DNA from 3 places in the Lonsdalea quercina genome. Region 3 is predicted to be linked to each of the others. Evidence: predicted binding sites of a transcription regulator. Region 3 holds the regulator's gene; each other region holds the start of a gene.
What was found. Region 3 encodes LexA, which represses DNA repair genes until DNA is damaged. Its sites were predicted from a motif close to TNCTGTATGTACATACAGNA; they were not measured.

Region 1 (2,271 bases), on a different contig from region 3:
TGTTTTTAAGCGCCTCGGTGATCAGCTCCGGCTGCCGGTCTATGGCCAGTAGAAAAGCAGGCTCCACCGGAATAAACATCAGCACATAGTCAAGCGAACGCAAGCCCGGAAGCTGCTGGTAATCTTTACTGCCCAGCAACCGTATGTGGCTGCGAATGGAAACCAGATGTTCATTGAGCGCGGCGCTCCGCTCAAGTTCGTCTTCGCTATTGAAATAGCGTTCGTACGCCACCAGCGACATCTTGGCGTCGACCACGACGTCTTTCCCATGCGGTAAACGGACGATAACATCCGGCTGCATCCTGCCGTTGCTCCCCGTCTGTATGCTGACCTGCGTTTGATATTCGTGCCCTTCCCGTAGCCCGGAGCTTTCCAGCACTCGGCTCAGAACGACTTCGCCCCAGTTTCCCTGCGTTTTGTTGTCGCCTTTCAGTGCCTGAGTCAGATTGACGGCTTCCTGCGCCATGCGGGCGTTGAGCTGCTGAAGATTGCGGATTTCGTGCGCCAGCGTATGGCGCTCGCGCGCTTCCTCGCCAAAGCTGTCCTGTACCTGACGGCGAAAGCCATCAAGTTGTTCCCGCAGCGGCGTCAGCAGCCGGTCCAGACTTAACTGGTTTTGCTGGTCAACCTTGCGACCGCTCTGCTCGAAAATACGATTGGCCAGATTTTCGAACTGCGCCGACAGGCGTTGCTCGCTGTTGATCAACAGGCGCTGTTTCTCTTCCGCCGCCAGCCGCGTCTCTTCCAGCCGGATCGTCACCTCCCGCAGCTCCGCTTCCTGCGCGCCGTTGGCCTCTCGCAGCGCGCGCAGCTCCTGATTAAGCTGTTCGCACTCGGCTCGCAGCGCCGTCATCTGCAACAGTTTTTCCTGACCTGCCGCCAACTGACCGTGTAAAAGCCGCAGCTCGCGTTCTTGATCGTTTAACCGAGTCTGATCCTGCTGACGCGCCTCTCGGCTCTCGCTCAGGGCCTGATGCGCCTGCTGCAAAGATTGCTCCTGCAACTGACGTTCGGTTTCATAGCGCGCATGACGCTGCTGCTGTAACAAACTCGCCACCAGCCAGCCGATCATCAGACCGACCACGCTTCCGCCAATGCCGTAAAAAAGGGTGATTGCCACACCGCCTCCGGGTTCTCTTGCCGCTGCCCGTCAAGGTAAAAGCATGCTGTATGGATGTCCAGAACGGATTCAGGTCATTACCGTGATTTGAAAGAAAAAAAGGGGAAAATGCGATACGGATTCAGGTGTGGAGTGAAACGGAGGCGGAAAGCATCCGCCTCCTTGATGCATCAGGATAGGCTTTGTTTGGCAACCGCGATAGCCGCAGCCACCTGCTGCGGAGACACGCCGCCTTGCGCCGCGCGCTTATCCAGACAGGATTGCAGCGACAACACGGGGTACACGTCGTCTTCAATGACTCCGCTGAACGTTTTCAATTCGGCCAATGATAGTGCTTCCAGCGCTTTTCCCTGACGGATGGCTTCCACCACCGCTTCGCCCACGATGTGGTGCGCTTCACGGAACGGGACACCTTTAGCAACCAGATAGTCCGCCAGTTCGGTGGCGTTGGCATAGCCTTGCTCTGCCGCTTCCTGGCAACGAGGACGCTTAACCTGAATGCCTTCCAGCACCAGCGCGGCCATCATCAGGCTGTCATGCCAGGTATCCAGCGCATCGAACAAACCCTCTTTGTCTTCCTGCATGTCTTTATTGTAAGCCAGCGGCAACCCTTTCAAAGTGACCATCATGCCCGCCAGCGCGCCCTGTACGCGTCCGCATTTACCGCGGATCAACTCCAGCGCATCCGGATTTTTCTTCTGAGGCATCAGGGAAGAGCCGGAAGTTACGCGGTCGGACAACTCCACGAATGCGGCTTCCCCGCTGTTGAAGAAAATCAGGTCTTCCGCGAAACGAGACAGGTGCACCATGCCGATAGACGCGTTGGACAACAACTCCAGAACATGGTCGCGATCAGACACCGTGTCCAGACTGTTGCGCGTCGCGGAGGCGAAGCCAAGCCAGCCGGCCAACTGCTCACGGTCGATAGGATAGGCCGTCCCCGCCAGCGCGCCGCAGCCCAGCGGACTGACGTCCAGACGAGCCAGTGTATCGGCTAAACGGCTTTCGTCACGCGCCAACATCTCGTGATAGGCCAGACACCAGTGAGCAAACGTTACCGGCTGAGCGCGCTGGAGATGGGTGTAACCCGGCATGACCGCATCCTGATTCGCCTCCGCCGTCGCCACCAGCGCCTCGCGCAGATGCCGAAG
Region 2 (2,271 bases), on a different contig from region 3:
GAGGGTGTCGAAAGAGTCTGTTCTTCAACGGCGGTTGACTGAGCAGCAGGCATCGCAGGGGCAGCAAGCAGCACATCATCTTCATCCACAACTTGTTCGCGCGGCGCAGCTGAGGACGTCATTTCAGATTCATGCACCCTATCATGCGCGAGATCCCCTTCGTCGATTTTATCGATAAAGTCATCACGGCGTTCGCGGTTGGAGAAGAAGGTCAGGCAACCCATCACCGCAGCCCCTATCTTTTCCGCAATTGTCAGCCACGACCAGCCAGTGAACAGGGTCAGGCCAGCTGCCCATACGCACAGCAAAATCAACGTAGAGCCGATGCTGTTAAATCGTGGGATCATAGCACTGCTGAGCAAGCTGCCAAGCACGCCGCCGGAGGCAAAATAGTACAGATCGTCCACATTGACGGCGGCCAGACCACACGAGGTCAAGATGAGCGCCAGAGCGCCAATCAGACGTAGGGAGAAGGTGAAATAGTCGAGCGCATGCTGACGGTTTCGCTGACGAAAAATCAGCCAGCATAGCGAGATCATCACGGGGGGAATGGCATAAGCCAGTACGCCGAACACGAAAAATAGCGTATCGGCCATCCAGGCGCCAACGCCACCGCCCAGGTTGTGAATGGGTTCATGCCAGGCGGTCTGAGACCAGCTAGGATCGGAGGGGCTGAAGCTCAGCAGCGCAGCCGCCAGGTAACAGGCGAACAATCCTGCAACAACAAGCAACGCCTCAATTAAACGCCGCCCCGCGCTGAGTTTTTCCAGCGTAATTTCTTTATCTTCAGTGTATTCCTGGCTCAAGCGTTTCTCCAGGTTCCGGTAAGGGGGTCATGACAAAACGCCGAGAAAGTCCCGGCGCTATAGCTGTATAAATTCACAGGATTGTAGCTGAGTTTGCCGGGCTTTGCACCCATACTGTCAGCGGGTCTTGATGACCAGCCGGTTGCTCTGCTTAACTTCTTCCATCACCACATAGGTGCGCGTGTCGTTAACGCCAGGCAGACGCAGCAGCGTTTCCCCTAACAATTTACGGTAGGCAGACATGTCCGGCACGCGGGTTTTAAGCAAGTAGTCAAAATCCCCGGAAACCAAATGGCACTCCTGAATTTCTTCCAGCTTCTGTACCGCAGTATTGAACTGCTCAAATACATCCGGTGCGCCACGATTCAGCGTTATCTCCACGAACACCAAAAGCGAAGCATCCAAATAATGCGGATTGAGTAGCGCCGTATAACCATTGATGAATCCCTGTCGCTCCAGACGTCTTACGCGCTCCAGACACGGTGTGGGAGATAGACCTACCCGCTTAGAAAGCTCCACGTTAGAGATACGACCATCTTTTTGCAATTCGTTCAGGATATTGCGATCGATACGATCAAGATCTTTTCCCGGACGTTTTTTTGTGTCTACCATTATTATTGTCTCTCTTCACTCTTCCCTGCTCATCGCTCACTCCGGCCCACATCAATGTGCCAAAGTTGCCCCTAAAGAAGACCCCTGTCTCTCTTGTACATTAAAAGTCACGTCTTTTATTCCGCATTTCGCGTACGACAAACAGGTGCATGAGCTATGCTGTCGCCTGTCAATTTAACAATGCAAAAAACGGTTAAAAAGCCGAGCATTCAACTATTCATATACAAAAAATTTCCTCTTCATAGGATGTTTTCGCAAAAGCGCAGCCGATTGTCAAAGCAAAACAATTAAAACCAGAAGAAACTGCCAGATTCGAATCACTGAAACGCTGTCAGGCAGCGTTTTGAAGCTCATCGCCGACAGTATGTTACGGCGTTACATCCCAGTACCAGCCCCGTTTCACTTTTTTCAATGGTTGTTAACGATAAGATAAATAGTTAACAACATACCCTGACGCTTTTTTTAGGCCGGTAATTTCCTTACAATCGCTCCATCGTCCCTCCACAGGAGTTAAGGAACTCATGGGTACAGCCAAACATCGCAAACTGATAATTCTGGGCTCCGGCCCCGCCGGGTATACCGCTGCGGTCTATGCTGCGCGCGCCAACCTGAATCCGCTATTGATTACCGGGATGGAAAAAGGCGGTCAGTTGACCACCACGACGGAAGTGGAAAACTGGCCAGGCGATGCCGATAACCTGACTGGTCCGGCGCTAATGGAACGTATGCACGCCCATGCCGCCAAGTTTAATACGGAAATCGTCTTCGACCACATCAATCGCGTCGACCTACAGACACGTCCTTTCCGCCTGTTCGGCGACAGCGATGAGTACACCTGCGACGCTCTGATCAT
Region 3 (2,271 bases):
TGCTCAGGCTGAACGACTATGTCAGCAACGCAACGTGCGACTTACGCCGCAGCGTCAGGAAGTACTGCGTCTGATGGCCCAACAGCCCGGCGCCATCAGCGCTTACGACTTGTTGGATCTGCTCCGTGTCGCTGAACCTCAGGCTAAGCCCCCCACCGTTTACCGCGCGTTGGATTTCCTGCTCGAACAAGGATTTATCCACCGAGTGGAATCCACCAACAGCTACGTGCTGTGCCACCATTTCGAAGAACACAGCCATACCTCGGCGCTATTTATCTGCGACCGTTGTCGCCAGGTAACGGAAAGCCCCACGGAAGGCATCGAAGAGATATTGCGGCAGATCGCGGTCCAGACGGGATTCTCCTTACGCCACAGTGTAGTCGAAGCGCACGGTATGTGCGTTGAGTGCAGGAAAATCGAAGCCTGCGACCATCGCGACAGCTGCAACCACGACCACAGTATCGTCATCAAAAAACGCTGAGCAGCGTATCGTTTTCAGAGTCGGCCTTATCAGTGTCGAACGGCGATACTGAGAATGGAATCTTAGGAAAAAATTAGAGGTGGGAGAAGGGACTGAGGCGGTGAATAATGTTTGGCTTTGCTTCGGTTTTGCCCGTTACGTTCAGCAAGAAAGACCAAACGTAACGGAAGATGCATAAACGGGGCGTTCAGCAAGCAGGCCTATCAACTCCAGTCGCTATTGCGAATGACGCCGACGGCTAGTCCTTCAATAGAAAAATTTTCCTTGCTCAGATCGACCACGATAGGTGAAAAATCTTTGTTTTCAGCTAACAGTTGCACTTTGTTGCCCTGCTGCTTCAATCGTTTTACCGTGACTTCGTCCTCAATGCGCGCCACAACAACCTGACCGTTGTGAACATCCTGCGTTTTATGCACAGCCAATAAATCGCCATCCAGAATACCGATGTCTTTCATCGACATACCGCTAACTCGCAGCAGGAAATCGGCATTTGGCTTAAACATGGTCGGATCGACCTGATAATGACATTCGATATGCTGTTCAGCCAGGAGAGGTTCCCCTGCTGCAACGCGACCAATCAAGGGAAGACCGAGCGACTCTTCTTCCATCAATAGACGGATACCGCGGGATGCACCGGTGACAATCTCAATCACGCCTTTACGGGATAGGGCTTTTAGGTGTTCTTCAGCGGCATTAGGAGAGCGGAATCCCAGCTGCTTAGCGATCTCTGCTCGGGTGGGTGGCATACCGGTTTGTGAAATATGATCGCGAATAAGATCATAAACCTCTTGTTGTCTGGTCGTTAAAGCTTTCATTCCGCCCCCTGGTTGTTTATACAGTTTCGCTGTGAGTATATACAGGGAAACTGCCTATGGGAACTGAGAAATCGCGTTATGCCTTGTTTTTTGGCGTCATTCATGAGAGCCATCACGCAAAATGGCCCCACAGCAAGACACCCCAGACCACGGCCGCCAACAGACAAGCCACCAGCACCGCAGCTGACCCAAAATCTTTCGCTCTCCCCGCAAGCTCATGATATTCCTTGCCAATTCTATCCACCACGGCTTCGATAGCACTATTCAGCAACTCGACGATCACAATCAGCACTACCGCGCCAATCAACAATAACCGTTCTAATATTGAAACTGGCAACCAACAGGCAATAATGATGCCTGCCAGAGTAAGAATGGTTTCCTGACGAAAGGCCGCTTCATGCCTCCATGCCTGTTTGAGTCCTTGCAACGAATAGCCCGTTGCCTTGACAAGGCGGGTAATCCCGGTCGCCTTATTCATGATCCTTGCTTACTCCCTTTTTATTTAGTTTCGAACGCAATTTTGGCGTTACCCCATTGTCTCATGACCACAGATATCCGATAAGGTTTCTGTTATCCTTGCGGCGCATTGCTAATAAGAGGTTCTCAGTTGTTATGTCAGGTTGGCGTAAAATATACTATAAGCTATTGAATTTCCCTCTAAAACTTTTGGTAAAGAGCAAAATTATTCCTCTGGATCCGATCGCTGAGCTGGATATCGATCCTACACGTCCTATTTTCTACGTTCTGCCCTACAATTCCAAAGCAGACTTACTGACGCTGCGTGAAAAGTGCCTCGCGCTGGGGCTGCAGGACCCACTCGAACCCTTGATTGTCGACGGGGAAGCGCTGCCGAGCTACGTATTCGTCAATAATGGCCCGCGCGTATTTCGCTACTATGTGCCCAAAGAGAAATCCATCAAGCTTTTCCACGACTATCTGGATCTGCATCGCGATAATCCGTCGCTGGATGTCCAG

Region 1: rmuC (DNA recombination protein RmuC) is a predicted target of LexA. The motif match lies at 1,165-1,184, and genes of this name have one in related genera.
Region 2: BLU64_RS08530 (DNA translocase FtsK 4TM domain-containing protein) is a predicted target of LexA. The motif match lies at 868-887, and genes of this name have one in related genera.

The regions. Positions count from the first base shown of each region.
Region 1 is NZ_FNQS01000006.1:244,037-246,307, reverse strand. It holds gene rmuC (DNA recombination protein RmuC) at 1-1,120, opposite strand, end outside; gene argH (argininosuccinate lyase) at 1,291-2,271, opposite strand, start outside.
Region 2 is NZ_FNQS01000005.1:72,398-74,668, forward strand. It holds gene BLU64_RS08530 (DNA translocase FtsK 4TM domain-containing protein) at 1-806, opposite strand, end outside; gene lrp (leucine-responsive transcriptional regulator Lrp) at 924-1,418, opposite strand; gene trxB (thioredoxin-disulfide reductase) at 1,940-2,271, shown strand, end outside.
Region 3 is NZ_FNQS01000011.1:19,130-21,400, forward strand. It holds gene zur (zinc uptake transcriptional repressor Zur) at 1-481, shown strand, start outside; gene lexA (transcriptional repressor LexA) at 685-1,296, opposite strand; gene BLU64_RS14030 (diacylglycerol kinase) at 1,409-1,777, opposite strand; gene plsB (glycerol-3-phosphate 1-O-acyltransferase PlsB) at 1,909-2,271, shown strand, end outside.